Regions from separate parts of the Vibrio sp. 1580 genome, predicted to be linked through region 3. Evidence: predicted binding sites of a transcription regulator. Region 3 holds the regulator's gene; each other region holds the start of a gene.
What was found. The regulator MetJ, encoded in region 3, represses methionine synthesis genes. The targets are predictions, from matches to a motif close to TTAGACNTNTANANGTCTAA.
Positions count from the first base shown of each region.

Region 1: the regulator MetJ is predicted to act here: its motif matches at 1,950-1,969, upstream of metN (methionine ABC transporter ATP-binding protein MetN).
Region 2: the regulator MetJ is predicted to act here: its motif matches at 2,666-2,685, upstream of metH (methionine synthase).
Region 4: the regulator MetJ is predicted to act here: its motif matches at 2,996-3,015, upstream of metA (homoserine O-acetyltransferase MetA).

Region 1 is NZ_JAWOVT010000009.1:79,422-83,781, reverse strand. Features, by position in the region: gene R7093_RS15625 (MetQ/NlpA family lipoprotein) at 1-88, opposite strand, end outside; gene R7093_RS15620 (methionine ABC transporter permease) at 121-798, opposite strand; gene metN (methionine ABC transporter ATP-binding protein MetN) at 788-1,822, opposite strand; gene gmhB (D-glycero-beta-D-manno-heptose 1,7-bisphosphate 7-phosphatase) at 2,164-2,715, shown strand; gene treR (trehalose operon repressor TreR) at 2,790-3,737, shown strand; gene treB (PTS trehalose transporter subunit IIBC) at 3,914-4,360, shown strand, end outside.
Region 2 is NZ_JAWOVT010000014.1:94,721-99,080, forward strand. Features, by position in the region: gene metH (methionine synthase) at 1-2,617, opposite strand, end outside; gene R7093_RS19925 (cation:proton antiporter) at 2,809-4,140, shown strand.
Region 3 is NZ_JAWOVT010000018.1:63,480-67,839, reverse strand. Features, by position in the region: gene R7093_RS21465 (malic enzyme-like NAD(P)-binding protein) at 154-1,431, shown strand; gene metJ (met regulon transcriptional regulator MetJ) at 1,545-1,865, opposite strand; gene R7093_RS21455 (O-succinylhomoserine (thiol)-lyase) at 2,091-3,251, shown strand; gene R7093_RS21450 (bifunctional aspartate kinase/homoserine dehydrogenase II) at 3,267-4,360, shown strand, end outside.
Region 4 is NZ_JAWOVT010000013.1:126,347-130,706, forward strand. Features, by position in the region: gene R7093_RS19325 (phosphate/phosphite/phosphonate ABC transporter substrate-binding protein) at 1-854, opposite strand, end outside; gene pilW (type IV pilus biogenesis/stability protein PilW) at 1,122-1,847, opposite strand; gene metA (homoserine O-acetyltransferase MetA) at 2,027-2,968, opposite strand; gene R7093_RS19340 (DUF6559 family protein) at 3,309-3,695, shown strand; gene R7093_RS19345 (DMT family transporter) at 3,819-4,154, shown strand.

The DNA of each region.
Region 1 (4,360 bases), on a different contig from region 3:
CGTCTACTTCTTTGTCGCCGCAACCCGCTAGAGCAAGAGCAGAGGCGGCCGTTGCTACAGTCAAAAGACCTTTAAGGCTAAATTTCATCTTTATCTCCTTATAATTTGTATTTTTGATGCTTATCTGTGGTCTACACGGCGCACCACTGCGTCGCCGATAGACTGAATAATCTGTACTAGAACAATCAACATCACGACAGTCACGGCCATGATAGTTACATCGTAGCGGTGGAAACCGTAACGAATGGCTACGTCGCCTAGGCCGCCGCCGCCTACCGTACCCGCCATAGCTGAGTAGCTAACGAGAGTGACCAAGGTAATCGTTACTGAGTTAACAATAGTCGGCATTGCTTCAGGTAGTAGAACTTTTGTGATGATCTGTGTTGGAGTCGCCCCCATTGACTGCGCTGCTTCCACCAAGCCTGTCGGTACTTCTAATAAAGCGCCTTCAATAAGACGAGCGACAAAAGGAATGGCGCCAATAGTCAGTGGGACGATTGCTGCGGTTGTACCGATAAAGGTTCCAACCAGCATTTTTGTCACTGGAATAATCGCAACCATCAGTACGAGGAATGGCACTGAGCGACCAATGTTAACGATAGCGCCTAAGCCGCTATTTAGTTTGGTGTTTTCAAGTAGGCCGCCTTTCTTAGTAATATGGAGGATTACGCCTAATGGAATACCCACAGCAAAGCCGACTAATCCGGCAACCGCAACCATGTAAAGCGTTTCCCACGTTGCACCTAAAAGTAGTTTGCTGTTTAAACTCAGCCATTCAGAAATCGTATTAAAGGACATAACCAAGTACCTCTACTTTTACGTTGTGCTTACGCAGGTATTCAAGAGCTGCGTTGTCATCTTCTTCGTTACCAAATAGCTCTGCGACCATCATGCCGAATTTCACGCCACCAGCGTAATCAAGGTCGGAACTCAAAATACTCACATCAATATTGTATTTACGAGAAATTTGCGACATTAACGGTGCATCGACGGTTGCGCCAGTAAACTCTAAGCGAACCAACGGGTAGCTGCCATCAACACGCTCTGCTTGCAGACGTGCTTGGTAATCTTCAGGAATGGAAAGATCCAGCGTTGAGCGAATGAATTGGTGCGCCAGCTCCGTTTTAGGGTGCGCAAAAATATCGCCAACGGTGCCTTTTTCCACCAGCTCACCACCACCGATGATTGCTACTTCGTGACAGATACTTTTTACGACTTCCATTTCGTGAGTGATAAGTAAAATCGTGATGTTGAGTTTGCGGTTGATCTCTTTCAATAACTCAAGGATAGATTGAGTTGTTGCCGGATCTAGTGCGCTAGTGGCCTCATCACAAAGCAGCACGCTAGGATCGGATGCCAATGCACGAGCAATTGCCACACGCTGTTTTTGGCCGCCACTTAAGTTAGATGGGTAGCTCTCGTGTTTGTCGGCTAAGCCTACAAGCTTTAGCAACTCAGTTACTTTTGTTGTGATTTGCGATTTGTCTTTACCTGCCAGTTCTAGGGGTAATGCCACATTATCAAACACAGTACGAGACGAAAGCAGGTTAAAGTGCTGGAAGATCATGCCAATGTTACGGCGTGTTTCGACTAGTTGTTTTTTACTGAGTTTGGTTAGATCCACACCATCAACGATGATGGAACCAGAGGTCGGTGCTTCTAGCATGTTGACACAGCGGATCAGCGTACTTTTACCAGCACCTGATGAACCGATAACACCAAAGATGGTGCCTTTGTCGATGTGTAGGTTAATGTCTTTCAGGGCAAGGATTTCCTTACTGCCTTGGTAGAACACTTTATTGACGTTTTTTATTTCTATCATGTTTCAACCTGCCCAAAGATACGGGGAACTTCGCTGTCAAAAACGGCCTTTGACAGAACTTAATGTTGAGCTTTATCTCAATTTTCAGTTGATGCTATGGGTTAAGCAGAATGAAGTCAATAGATATTTTTACGTCTAGACGTCTAAATGTATGGATGTTCTGTTTTGAAACGAAGATGTATAGATAACAAGCAGGAGGTAGACGGCGGGGCACCCTCAGATTTACCGATTCTTGCCCAACAAATCAACCGTTTTGTCGAGGCCTAGAATGAATTAGATAGTGTTGAAGTTTATAAGGTATGTAATAATCTGATTAAACCGAGTTAATAGAGAAATACGTTTTGGCAAAACCTGCTGTTTTTATCGATCGTGATGGCGTAATAAACGTTGACCACGGCTACGTTCATGACGAACATGATTTTGAGTACATTGATGGTGTATTTGAAGCGACGAAAGCGCTAAAAGATAAAGGCTACCTTCTAGTGTTAGTGACGAATCAATCGGGCATCGCACGCGGTAAATTCAGTGAAGACCGTTTCTTGTCTCTGACTCAATGGATGGATTGGAACTTTGCTGATAATGGTGTTGAGTTCGATGGTATCTATTACTGTCCACATCATCCAGAACATGGCATTGGCGAGTACAAGCAAGATTGTGAGTGCCGTAAGCCAAAACCAGGCATGTTCATTTCTGCGCGTGACTTCTTGAAGATCGACATGGAGAAATCTGTGATGATCGGCGATAAAGCTGAAGACATGATGGCAGCAGAAGCGGCAGGCGTTGGCACTAAGATTTTGGTTCGCACTGGTAAGCCAGTAACAGAACAGGGCGAAGCCATTGCAACGGTAGTATTAGATAGCATTGCAGATGTGCCTGCGTACTTAAACAAGTAATCTTCATTACTGACTGAGTTAAGGGAAGCCACTGCTTCCCTTTTGTTTGATTCCTTCTTTTAGTCTGAACACTTATGAGCAAAAAACTCACCATTCTTGATATCGCAAAATTGGCAGGCGTGGGCAAATCGACAGTAAGCCGTGTGCTTACTAACGATCCAAAAGTGAAACCGCAAACGCGTGAGAAGGTAGAGCAAATCATTCGTGAATCAGGCTACGTCCCATCAAAGTCGGCGCAGTCGATGCGTGGTGGCAGTCAAAAGGTTATTGGGGTTATCATCTCCCGTTTAGATTCACCATCAGAAAATCGCGCCGTTGGTACCATGCTCAATGCTTTGTATTCCGCTGGTTATGATGCGGTGATCATGGAGAGCCAATTCGATCGCGATAAAACCAATGAGCATTTGGATGTGCTTAAACGTCGCAACGTCGATGGGGTGATCGTGTTTGGCTTTACTGGATGTGATGAGCGAGCATTGGCGGAGTGGGGGAATCGTATCGTCGTGATCGCGATGGACACGCAAATGGTTTCCTCGATCAACTACGATAACCAAGGTGTGATAGACATGGCTTTGTCTCACCTTGAGCGGCAATCTTTATCTCGCATTGCTTATATTGGTGTTGATCCTGAAGACAAAACCACTGGCTTAGCTCGTCTAAATGCTTATAAAGCTTGGTGTCAACGCAAGCAAATTGCACCTTGTTTCCAAACGGGTAAGTTGAGCCATGAAAGTGCTTATCAGTTGGTAGACAAAGTCCTTCAATCTGATACTCAGGCCATCGTGTGCGCCAGTGACACTATCGCGTTGGGCGTGATTAAGCGTCTTCAAGAGTTAGGACGTGAAGACGTGGTTGTGACAGGTGTTGGTGGTAATGAATTGCTCTCTTTCCTTTTCCCTAAAGTATTTAGTGTCGACCCAGGTTATACCCTTGCAGGTGAGAAGTCCGCTAACATGCTGATCAATCAATTAAATGGCGATGAGGAAGTGGTTCACTTTACTCAACAGCCTATCGTTTGTTAATCCACACTAAAACGATCTGCTCTAAAATTATACTGTGATCATTCTCAATTAATGGGACTGTTCCCATTTTGTTTTTTGTCTTCGAGTGGCAGTATTAAAATTAAGAAATGGGAATGTTCCCATTTATAAAAACAAAATGATGAATCGAATGTATCCAATACAGGGTGGACAAAGTTATGAGTAAGATTGCGCGTAAAGACGTGGAGCGTCTTATTGAGCTGGTCGGGGGGCCGGACAATATTGCCAGTGTAAGTCACTGTTTAACTCGCTTGCGTTTTGTTCTAAATGATACGGACAAAGCAGATACGAAACAGTTAGAAGCATTACCGATGGTGAAGGGCTGTTTTACCAACGCAGGCCAGTTCCAAGTGGTTATCGGTACTGAAGTGGATGAAGTTTACAAGGTACTGATCGGACTGACGGGTAAAAGTGAAGCCAGCAAAGACGAAGCGAAGAACGCTGCTCGTCAAAACATGAATATCGTTGAGCGTGGTATTTCCCACCTTGCAGAAATCTTTGTACCACTGCTACCTGCGATCATTACCGGTGGTCTGATTCTTGGCTTCCGTAACGTGATTGGCGACATCAAGATGTTTGATGGTCAAACGCTAACGGAAATCAGC
Region 2 (4,360 bases), on a different contig from region 3:
ACAGAAGAGAAGTACATACGCCCACTGCACGTGAGGCGTTGTTCACGTAAACCACTGGATGCTTGTAATTTTGCTCAATCTTAACTGCTGTATGGGCTTTTGACGTTGTTGCGCCACCGATGAGAAGAGGTAAGTTAAAGTCGAGACGCTCCATCTCTTTTGCAACATGCACCATTTCGTCTAATGAAGGCGTGATCAACCCTGATAAACCAATAATATCGACGTTTTCTTCTTGCGCTACTTTTAAGATCTTTTCGCAAGGAACCATGACACCAAGATCGATAATTTCGTAGTTATTGCACTGCAATACAACGCCAACGATATTTTTCCCGATATCATGTACATCACCTTTGACCGTCGCTAGCAAAATCTTACCGTTTGTTTGTCCCACCTGCTTTTCTGCATTGATGTAGGGCTCCAGATGCGCGACTGCTTGCTTCATCACTCGTGCAGATTTTACGACCTGAGGAAGGAACATTTTACCTTCACCAAACAAGTCTCCGACGACGTTCATCCCATCCATTAGTGGGCCTTCAATCACCTCTAATGGCTTTGAAGCGTTGACACGAGCCTCTTCGGTATCATCAACGATGAACTCAGTTATTCCTTTCACTAACGCGTGCTCTAAGCGCTTTTCAACAGGCCAAGTTCTCCACTCAAGTGCAGAGGCATCCTCCTCTTTACCTACCCCTTTGCCTGCATATTCCGCCGCGATATCTAACAATCTCTCAGTGGCGTCATCACGACGGTTAAGAACGACATCTTCCACAGCCTCACGCAATTTTTCAGGCACGTTATCGTAGATTTCTAACTGACCCGCATTCACAATCCCCATATCCATACCATTTTTAAAACAGTGGTAGAGGAACACCGCGTGAATCGCTTCACGTACATAGTTATTGCCACGGAAAGAGAATGAGACGTTAGAAACACCACCCGAGATCATCGCATGTGGTAAATCACGTTTGATATCGCCAACGGCTTCAATGAAATCCACCGCGTAGTTATTATGCTCCTCGATCCCCGTAGCAATGGCAAAAATGTTTGGGTCAAAAATGATGTCTTCTGGTGGAAAGCCCACTTCATCAACAAGAATTCGGTAAGCGTTGGTACAAATTTCTACTTTGCGCTCACGTGTATCTGCTTGCCCAATCTCATCAAACGCCATCACAATCACAGACGCACCGTAACGGCGGATCAACTTAGCTTGTTCAACGAATTTCTCTTTGCCTTCTTTGAGAGAGATCGAGTTAACAATGCCTTTGCCTTGGATGCACTTAAGACCGGCTTCAATAACCTCCCACTTGGAAGAGTCAACCATGATTGGTACTTTTGAGATTTCAGGTTCTGACGCACAAAGGTTTAAAAAGCGAACCATACAAGCTTGTGCATCCAACATGCCTTCATCCATGTTGATATCGATAATTTGAGCGCCATTTTCAACTTGTTGACGAGCCACATCGAGCGCTTCATCGTACAGCTCTTCTTTAATCAAGCGCTTAAAACGCGCAGAACCGGTTACATTCGTACGCTCACCGACATTGATAAATAAAGAGTCTTTATCAATCGCGAGTGGCTCTAAGCCAGACAAGCGACAAGCAACGGGAAGTTCAGGTAATTGACGAGGGGCGATATTTTCAACCGCGAGTGCCATTTGGCGAATGTGCTCAGGAGTTGTACCACAACACCCACCAATCAAGTTTAAAAAGCCACTTTGAGCCCACTCTTTAACATGCTTAGCCATATCTTCTGGCGACAAATCGTATTCGCCGAATGCATTCGGAAGCCCAGCATTTGGGTGAGCGGAAACAAAAGATTCTGATATACGCGAGAGCTCTTCAACATAAGGACGCAGTTCATCCGGGCCAAGTGCACAGTTCAAACCAAACGAAATCGGTTTAACATGACGTAATGAGTTGTAAAACGCTTCTGTGGTTTGACCGGATAATGTTCTACCGGAAGCATCAGTAATAGTCCCCGAGATCATCACAGGTAACTCAATACCCATCTCTTCAAACACACTTTCAACAGCAAATGAACAAGCCTTAGCGTTAAGAGTATCGAAGATGGTCTCGATAAGAATAAGATCAGAACCACCTTTAATCAGCGCTCGAGTCGATTCAGAGTAAGCCTCAACTAACTCGTCGAAAGAAACATTTCGATATCCAGGGTCGTTTACATCAGGAGAGATAGAACAAGTGCGGTTCGTCGGCCCTAAAACCCCTGCGACATAACGCGGTTTATCGGGTGTTTTTGCGGTCCATTCGTCTGCAACTTCACGTGCAAGCTTGGCAGCAGCAAAGTTAATTTCTTCACTTAGGCTTTCCATCTCGTAGTCAGCCATCGCAATGGTTGTTGCGTTAAATGTGTTGGTTTCGAGAATATCTGCACCCGCTTCTAAATATGCAGCGTGAATTTCCTTGATAAGTTGAGGCTGACTTAGAACCAACAGGTCGTTGTTACCTTTTAGATCACAATGCCAATCCGCAAAGCGCGTTCCTCGATAGTCTTGCTCTTCAAGTTTGTACCCTTGAATCATGGTTCCCATACCACCATCAATCAAAAGAATACGTTGCTTCAATTGAGCTTCAATCTGTTGTATTACGTTACTTCCCACAGTACAGCCTCATTCCTTTAGTTATCTTTCCATCCTATCACACAAACTTCAGGAGTCTAGACGTCTAAACGTGGAATTAATGATTATTTTATCTCCTTCTTAACTTACAAAATAATCACGAAAAAATGTTTGCTATTTAAGCAGCATCAGCCGAGAATTCCATTCATAAAATGTTACAAATAGAGAGCTCTATGTCGGTCTATCATACTTTATGTTTTCTATCCGCAGCTGCGATGCTAATTGCTTTTGTAAACAGCAAGATAGGAAAGATGCAAACCACCATTGCGATTACCGCAGGTTCAATGGTGCTTTCACTTCTAATCTTAATTGCGGGTCAAAACAACTGGTTCCATCTCACCGAAATTGCGACGGAGACGGTCACAAGGATTAACTTCGAAGATTTCTTGCTCAAAGGCATTCTTGGCTTCTTACTATTTGCTGGTGGACTAGGCATCAAACTCCCGAACCTTAAAGATCAAAAGTGGGAGATCACTGTTTTAGCCCTTGGAGCCACACTGTTTTCCACGTTCTTTATTGGATTTGCACTGTATGGGTTTTGTCAGTTAATTGGCATCCAATTTGATTTGGTCTACTGCTTACTATTTGGTGCTCTAATATCGCCAACTGACCCAATCGCTGTATTGGCTATTGTGAAAAAACTAGATGCTCCTAAACGTATCTCCACTCAGATTGAAGGAGAATCGCTCTTCAATGATGGCTTCGGTTTGGTTATCTTCGTCACTCTATTTACGATTGCATTTGGCACTGAGACACCAACTGTAGGTAGTGTCACCTTACTCTTCATCCAAGAAGCTATCGGTGGTATCGCATATGGTTTCGTCCTCGGTTTGCTATTCCACTACTTGATCAGTGCCACCGATGATCACTCAATGGAATTGTTACTTACCATTGGTGTCCCAACAGCAGGTTACGCATTTGCTGAATACATCCATGTATCAGGCCCACTCGCAATGGTTGTATCCGGTATTATGATTGGCAACTGGACACGCTTTATTGGCTTTTCAAAAGAGAGTGAAGATCACCTTGACCATTTTTGGGAGCTTGTTGATGAATTCTTGAATGGCGTGTTATTCCTACTGATCGGTATGTCGATGCTGCTATTTGAATTCCACAAAGAAGACTGGATCATGATGGCTATTTCAGTCCCTCTTGTACTAGCAGCTCGCTATCTAAGTGTATTTCTTTCTTACATAGGCTTTAAACGTTACAGAAAATATAATCCATGGTCAGTGCGTATTTTGACGTGGGGCGGTTTACGCGGAGGCCTAGCACTAGCGATGGCACTTTCTATTCCATCTGGTATTTGGGTGATTCAAGATAAGTTAATCGATGTAAAAGAGATTATTCTTGTAATGACCTACTCCGTCGTTGTTTTCTCTATCCTCATTCAAGGCTCAACAATCACTCCAATGATTGAAAAAGCAAAAGCAGAAGAGAAGAAGATGGAAGAGAGCAACCAAGCAATAACCACTCCGGAACATACGGAGACAGTGGACTCTTAAAGACACGTAACTTAATAAATAAAAAGCAGCTACCTAGCTGCTTTTTTCATAACTAATTTTCAGACTCCCCTTCAAGGACGAAGGCTCCTTATTCTTTGATATACCATCAAATATACGAAGAATCGCTACGCTACATTTTCATAGATACTAACTATTGCCGATAGATAGTATTCATAGACGAGTCTTTTAATTTACCCATTTTCATCTGTATCACTTCTCT
Region 3 (4,360 bases):
ACTCGAAAATCAGGTGCTTAACCCCGTTATCTGGTCTAATCTCTTTTATTATCGGCTTTTTAAGGATATTGCTCGCAATCTTGCCTATGAAGTTTGATTTCTATCCGATAGAATTTATGCCCCCTTACCTAAAAATAAAAAAGAGAAACGTCCATGTCTGAAGACAACCACCAAGCAGCCACTCCAGAAGAAGAACATCGCCAAAAAGCATTGGATTACCATGCTTATCCAACTCCAGGAAAGATTGCTGTCGAACTTACAAAGCCTGCGGAAACGGCGGGTGATCTTGCCCTTGCTTACAGCCCTGGTGTTGCAGAGCCAGTGCGTGAAATCGCACAAAACCCGGATAACGTGTACAAGTACACTGCAAAAGGGAACATGGTTGCTGTTATTTCTAACGGTACCGCTATTCTAGGTCTAGGTAACCTAGGTCCACTTGCATCTAAGCCAGTGATGGAAGGTAAAGCGTTACTGTTTAAGCGTTTCGCAGGTCTTGACTCTATTGATATTGAAGTTAAGCACCGCACGATCGATGAATTTGTTGATACTGTTGCGAGCATTGCAGACACTTTTGGCGGTATCAACCTTGAAGATATTAAAGCACCAGACTGTTTTGAGATTGAAAAGCGTCTGATTGAGCGTTGTGATGTACCAGTATTCCACGATGATCAACATGGTACTGCTATTGTAACGGCAGCGGGTATGCTGAATGCAATCGAACTTCAAGGTAAGAAACTTGAAGATTCAACAATTGTTTGTCTTGGCGCTGGCGCTGCCGCTGTAGCGTGTATGGAGCTTCTGATCAAATGCGGTGCAATGCGCGAAAAAATCTACATGCTAGATCGCAAAGGTGTGATTCACACTCGTCGTGATGACCTTAATGAATATAAGCAGTTATTTGCGAACAATACAGATAAGCGCACACTAGAAGACGTAATTGAAGGTGCAGATCTGTTCCTAGGTGTATCTGGTCCAAACCTGTTGCCAGCGGAAGCGTTGAAGTTGATGGCTGATAAGCCAATCGTATTCGCATGTTCTAACCCGGATCCTGAAATCAAGCCGGAACTTGCTCACGCAGTTCGTGATGACTTGATCATGGGTACTGGCCGTAGTGATTATCCTAACCAAGTTAACAACGTATTGTGTTTCCCATTCATTTTCCGTGGTGCTCTTGATGTGCGTGCAAGTGAAATCAATGATGAAATGAAACTTGCAGCCGTTGAGGCGATTCGCGAGCTAGCAAAAGAGCCTGTACCTGAAGCCGTATTGAAGGCTGCCGGTGTTGATAAGCTAGAGTTTGGTGCGGACTATATTATTCCAAAACCAATGGATTCACGTTTGCTACCACGTGTTGCAAAAGCGGTTGCTCAGGCGGCGGTTAATTCAGGTGTAGCTCGTATCGAGATGCCTGAAAACTACATGGCAGAGTAATATATCTTTCAGATGTGATACACAAAAAATGGGACGCTATTGCGTCCCATTTTTTATGTCATCCATTTGGCTCGAGGCAAGAGTTATTACCTGAAACCTTTTATCAGGCTTTTTTATTCTTCGTCGAATGACTCAAATTCGATGCCCATTTCCGTCATCAGCGCTTTTACTTCTGTTGGAATATCATCAGGACGGTCTTTACGAAGGTCTTCATCTGTCGGAAGTGGCTGACCTGTGTACGCGTGCAAAAATGCCTCGCATAGCAATTCGCTATTGGTTGCATGGCGTAAGTTATTGATCTGACGGCGAGTACGCTCATCAGTTAGCACCTTTAAAACTTTTAGCGGGATAGAGACGGTAATTTTTTTTACTTGTTCGCTTTTTTTGCCGTGCTCTGCATATGGGCTAATGTATTCGCCATTCCAGTCAGCCATTGCACACCTTCATTTATGTAATCGGTTAAAAATAATTTAGGTGCTGATTTTAGCTGCATTTACCGCCATAAGCAAAGACATATAGACGTCTAGAAGTGTTGACGTCTCATTTTTTGACGAGTAAAGTGAACATAACAGCAAAGGAAGCGTGTTGATCACTTTATGTTACTCATTAGATATAGCGCATTCCTATTTAGAAGTCATTACCCGTGAAAGGATACACCCATGAGCACTCGCAAACCTGCGACCATTGCAGTACGCACTGGTATTGAATCAGACAGCCAATATCATGCTGTCGTTCCACCTATTTATCTTTCCACTAACTATGGTTTTCCTGCTTTTGGTGAAGTGCCCAAGTATGATTACACACGATCTGGTAATCCAAACCGCGGACTGTTGGAAAGTGCGCTATCTGAACTTGAGTCTGGAAAAGGAGCGGTTGTTACTAACTGCGGTACGTCGGCATTAAATTTATGGGTTTCCGCTTTTCTCGGCCCAGATGATCTCATTATTGCTCCTCACGATTGTTATGGTGGTACCTATCGTCTTTTTAATACCCGAGCTAACAAAGGCGATTTTAAGGTTCAGTTTGTCGATCAATCAGACGAACAGGCTTTAGATGCTGCATTGGCACAAAAACCAAAACTCATTTTGCTAGAAACTCCGTCAAACCCTCTGGTTCGCGTAGTGGATATTGCAGCTACTTGTGAAAAAGCGAAACAAGTCGGCGCGTTAGTTGCGGTGGACAATACCTTTTTGACACCCGTGTACCAAAAACCTTTAGAGCTAGGTGCGGATTTTGTTATCCACTCCACAACAAAGTACATCAACGGTCATTCGGACGTAATTGGTGGGGTAATCATCACCAACACAGAAGCGCATGCAGAAGAGCTTGCATGGTGGGGCAATTGTATTGGTGCAACGGGCACACCTTTCGATAGTTACATGACACTGCGAGGTATTCGTACGCTTGGTGCTCGTATGAAAGTACATGAAGAGAGCTCACAGCAGGTACTGGCTTACCTACAGAAACAAGCGTTAGTTAAAACTATCTATCATCCAAGCCTGCCGGAACATCCAGGTCACGACATTGCTAAAAAGCAGCAAACGGGCTTTGGCTCTATGTTGAGTTTTGAGTTTGCTGGTTCGTTTGAGCAGCTAAAGGTGTTTGTGAAAGAGCTCCAACTGTTTTCATTAGCTGAATCATTAGGTGGTGTAGAAAGTTTGATTTGCCACCCGGCATCCATGACTCACCGTGCAATGGGTGAGGAGGCACTGGCGGAGGCTGGGGTCTCTCATCAACTATTGCGTTTGTCTGTCGGTTTGGAAGATGCACAAGACCTCATCACAGATTTAGAACAAGCGTTCGCTAAAGCTACCCAGTAATAGGAGACGATAACAATGACTGTACAACGTCAGCTGCATAAGTTTGGTGGCAGTAGCTTAGCAAACCCAGAATGCTACTTACGCGTTGTGGGTATTCTCAAAGAGTATTCGACAGAAAATGATCTTGTGGTCGTCTCTGCTGCAGGAAAAACCACTAATCGCTTGATTGAGTTTTTGGAAGGGTTAAATAAAGATGGCCGAATTGCGCATGAAGCGCTTCAAAGCTTGAGACAGTTCCAAACTGAGCTAATAGAAAGCTTGTTGGAGAGTGAAGCAAAAGAAGAGCTGTTAGCTTTATTACATGATGAGTTCAGTACTCTCTCGGAGCTGACTGCACCACTCACTAATGCGCAAAAAGCTGCGGTACTGGGACACGGAGAAGTATGGTCTGCTCGCCTATTGGCCGCGTTATTATCTCAACGTTCTATCCCTGCGGTTGCACAAGATGCACGAGCGTTTTTACGTGCAGAAGCGGGAACTCAACCAGAGGTTGATCGCGCTCGTTCATACCCTTTAATTAAAGAGATCCTCGCGCAGCATAACCATAAACGTGTGGTAATTACTGGCTTTATGGCTCAGAACGAGGCAGGAGAAACCATTCTACTTGGTCGTAATGGCTCTGACTATTCTGCAACGGTCATAGGCGCGCTTGCTGAAGTCAGTACTGTCACGATTTGGAGTGATGTTGCTGGTGTTTATAGTGCCGATCCACGTTTGGTGTCTGACGCTTGTTTATTACCGTTACTTCGATTGGATGAAGCCAGTGAACTTGCTCGCTTAGCTGCCCCAGTGCTACACAGTCGTACGCTTCAGCCTGTGGCGCAAAGTACCATGGACCTTAATCTCAAGTGTAGCTATCTGCCAGAGTCGGGTTCTACTCGTATTGAGCGTGTATTGGCATCTGGTCGTGGCGCTAAAATTATTACTTCACTGGATGATGTTTTATTGGTGCAGTTGTCTTTCATGCATGGGCACGACTTCGAAAAAACACAGAGTGATGTATTACAAGCGTTGCAGCGCGCGCAATTAGAGCCACTGGCATTTGAAGCTCAATCCGATCAGCACACGCTACGCTTGGCTTACACCGCAGAAATCGCCGGTGGTGCATT
Region 4 (4,360 bases), on a different contig from region 3:
CTGAATTTTTTGGTGTTCTGAAACTTTTTAAGTGCGAGAGAGCCTTCGTGAGTTGTATCCATATCAAGCAGTATGGACGTGATTTTACGCTGTTGCTCTAGGCTCATGCTTGGAGAAGCGAGAATTAAATCCCTGGGTATTTCAACAGAACGAGAAAAAATCGCTAGTTTGTCTTTCATGTTCTCTGGCAAATCTTTGGGATTGTTCCAGTTGAAGTTACTGAATGCTCCTGCTGCAACTCTCTGTTTATATACCCATACAGATAGGTTGATTTCATTTGACTGAGCGAGTTGCTCATCAAGGAATAAATAACCAATACTGTCTTTGGCCGGTTTGTCATCAGGAGAGGGAAGGTATTGCAGTTTTTCTCCGTGGTTCAGCAATGTAATCGCAGGTAGGTAATAGCTGCTGGTAGACGTGCGCTTTTCGAAAACAAGCGTTTTTCCGCGCAGGTCAGAAAATGACTCAATGCCACTCTCTTTATTAGTAAAGAACACCGTATGATATTTTTGCAGGCCTTTTTTCCATCGTATAGCGAGGACTTGGCTATTAGACTCCTTTTCTAAGGTCATCGCATTAAAGGGGGTCGCCGTTGCAATTTGAACGGTGCCATTTTCAAGCGCAACCGCGAGCTGACGATAGTTTTTAAATACCTTTACCGCCCCTTTTGCGTAACCATATTCAGCCATATTTTCAGTTACATACTGAGTAAGGGGCGTCGCTTTTTTGATTTTGCTTTGGGCTTTATTGGACACAATGCCAAATGTGAATGTTTTCTCAATATTTTCTTGTGCACTGACGACAAAAGGTGAACTCAGCAAAGTGAGTAATAACAGAGTGCAGGCAGGTTTCATCCGGCTTCAACTTCCTTCTGGTGCATGTCAGTAATATTTAGTATTTATCAATGTGCCGAAATCAATCTTAAAAACAGTATGATGTACAAATTTCGTTGTGTGCGCACTTTTTATAATGTGACTTGGTCACTTATTCCGTTCAAATAGTACCGAATTTGACGTTTATGTACAGGATGAATGTATCACCGTGAGTCTGAATTCACTGGATTCTTGGTCAAGCGCTGTATTGGCTGTGAGCTAATGCGCCTTATGTATCGCTATTTTGTACTAAGAAAATTTTTCCAATTGTTTTTGATACTTTTTCTCGAGAGCTTCATTGCCTGCTGCACGTTCAAGTTGAATCATGAGTTGCAAAGAGGGCTTCTTCACGCCATACATTTGATTGAATCTCATTAATCGAATTCTAGCTTCAGTATAATCACCGCTATCAATTTCTATTTTAGCGAGTTGCAAAATCGATTTTGGTCTATGGGGATCATGATCGATAGCTCTAGTAAAGTAGTATCTCGCTTTGTCTTTATCTTGTGATTTTAGAGCACAAAAAGCTGCATTCTCATAGCTCGCTGGAATAAGGTAGTAATAAGGCTGCTCAATGGCTCGATTAAACATCTGATCGGCTTTTTCGAAGTCACCTCGCTTGCAAAGAAAAGTACCGTAGTTATTGAGCACATTTCCGTTTTTAGTGTGTTGGCGTAGAGAGCGTTTATACATCTGTTCGGCTTTAATATCTTCACCAACCGTTTCGTAGTAGTGAGCCATAGATAATTGCGCGCGATAGTATTGAGGTGCGTGGTTTAAGGCTTGTTGTAAGTTATCATGCGCGCGAATCATGTTACCGCCGTCTAAATAACCTAAGCCAAGTGCGATACGTGATTCTGCCATTGCCACAGGATCGGCTTTAACGACAGGGCTTCCATCTTCTTTCACCGTCACGCAACCCACGAGTGCAAACTGAGACAATAATATTAGTGCACCGAGCTTTGCTGTTTTCATTCTTTATCCCTACATCCCTGAATCTTTCTGCATGATATGAATTACTTAGCAAAAGCCTATTGAGGAAAAAACACTATGCGATCAGGTTTGCAAACTGTTATGAAAAAGCCGCCATATGGCGGCTTGGTTCACATATTACATTTCGGTAATGATGAGTGCTTTGTTTGCTTATTTTGAAGCTAATCGTCTTTAGTGAAAGCATCTTCACTGAAGTGATCGAGGTCGTACGGTGTTTGCTGATAAACACAGTAGTTCAGCCAGTTTAAAAAGAGGAGGTGTCCATGGCTTCTCCAGCTTGCAATTGGTGGGTTATCTGGGTTGTTGTTTGGGTAATAGTTGACAGGAATAGCGGGCTCCATACCTTCGCTTAAATCTCGGATATATTCATTATGTAAGGTGTGAGAATCATACTCAGGGTGTCCTGTGACAAAGACATTGCGTTTGTCTTTTGTGGTGGCCAAGTACACACCTGCGACATCCGATGTCGCTAAAATGTCTAAGTCAGTATGCTCTTCTAGAAAGTGAGGCGAAAAATCTGCGTAACGCGAGTGAGGAGCCAAAAACGTGTCATCAAATCCACGTAAGATAGGGTGAAATTGATGATGGATTTGGTGATGATACACGCCTGAAAGTTTTTCTTTACGCGTTTTTTTAGGTAGATCGTAGAGTAGCTTTAGTCCCGCTTGCGCAGCCCAGCAAACATAAAGAGTGGATGTCACATGATCTTTTGCCCACTCCATGATGGTTTTGAGATGATCCCAATAAATGACATCTTCAAATTGTACCAAACCTAATGGAGCCCCAGTAATGATCATGCCATCGAAGTTTTTATCTCGCACCATTTCAAATTGGCGATAAAACGTGTCTAAATGTTCAGTTGGCGTATTTTTACTCGGGCGGTTATCAATGCGCAGTAATTCGACGTTAACCTGTAGTGGGCTGTTTGAGAGTAGACGCAGAAACTGAGTTTCAGTCTCTATTTTTTTTGGCATCAGATTAAGGATCAGCACTCTTAAAGGACGTATTTCCTGACTCGCTGCACGCGTTTCACTCATCACGAAGATGTTTTCTGTCCTTAATACATCGGTAGCTGGTAATTGATCTGGAATTCTAATTGGCACGACTTTCTCTCCCTAAGTATAGTCAATCTAGACGTCTATACTTCTAAAGCTAACTTAATTAAGTTTAGATGTCGATACGAAATCCGACTTTTCAATCTACTCTTTACATTATGGTAAACCGTACTCGGGGTTGTCACACAATTGTGACTAAAGCAGAGTTTCTGATGAGATAGGTTTGAAACGCAGTGTGTACTATTTGCTGGTAATTATGCGATCACGTTAATATGTGAAGGTGACTTCGTAGTAAGGAAGTCTCAAATTAATGAGCCATACTAAAAACAATCAGCTCACCATTTTGCATTAATGTGCATATTTGGAAACATCGTCAGTGGAGGACATTATGTTCGGTATTTTCAAGAGAAAGACAAAGATTCAGAGCATAGCTCAAGAAGTTCCTTGCGTGCTACTGCATTCGTTTGGTGATAAAGACATTTATACGCCGGAAGAGATTGATCAAGCTCTTCAAAAGCTGGGTTATGATAAGAGCAAGGATATCAGTCATTATCAGTATGCGTATGGAATGTTTGCCGATGAAGCCTCTTACGAGCTCCTAGAACTAACGGATGAGCTAGGTAATTATGCTCATTTCCAACGTGAAGTAGGTAAGATGCTACTCAATACACCTGAGCCGATTGATATGCATATCTACTTTGAAATTTCTCGTCAGCACCAAAACGTCAGCCTTTCACCTGGTCATCAAAAAGTAAGCGAAAGTGATGGTGTGTAAACATCGTTAGTGGTATTCCATCGTGAGATGAGTTGGGTATAATGCGCGGCCTAATTATCCGGACATGTTGTCGGTTACATTTCTGTTGAGCGTTAATGCCTTATGTTCAAAATGCTTGTCTCTATGCCACCAATGTTGGCGCTGTCGATAGCGATTGTATGTGAAGTGATTGCCACTTCTTATATTCCCAAAACAGAGCAATTTACGAAAGTAATGCCGAGCACAGTCGTTTTGATTGGTTACGGCATCGCTTTCTTCTTGCTTTCCGTCACAGTGCAAACAATGCCTGTCGGGGTTGTTTATGCCATATGGAGTGGTGCTGGGATCGTTTTGGTTGCGACGGTTGGTTACTTTGTTTACGGACAGCGTCTAGACTTACCAGCCCTAGTTGGTATTGGGTTTATCATCGCTGGTGTGTTGATCGTAAATTTATTATCCAAAACAGTAGGGCACGAATAACGCCACTCTACTTGTTAAGTGAATAAGAAGCCGCAGCGAGAAATTGCTGCGGCTTTTTAGTACAAATTCAATCGCTAATGGCGAGTATTGATATGACGTCTTATTGTTGTATTCATCACGGTCGCATTATGTGATTGAAAAACAGGCATTATTTAGCGCATTGAAAATACAAAGTTATGTTTCTTCAAACTTTAGGAAAGGGCAGT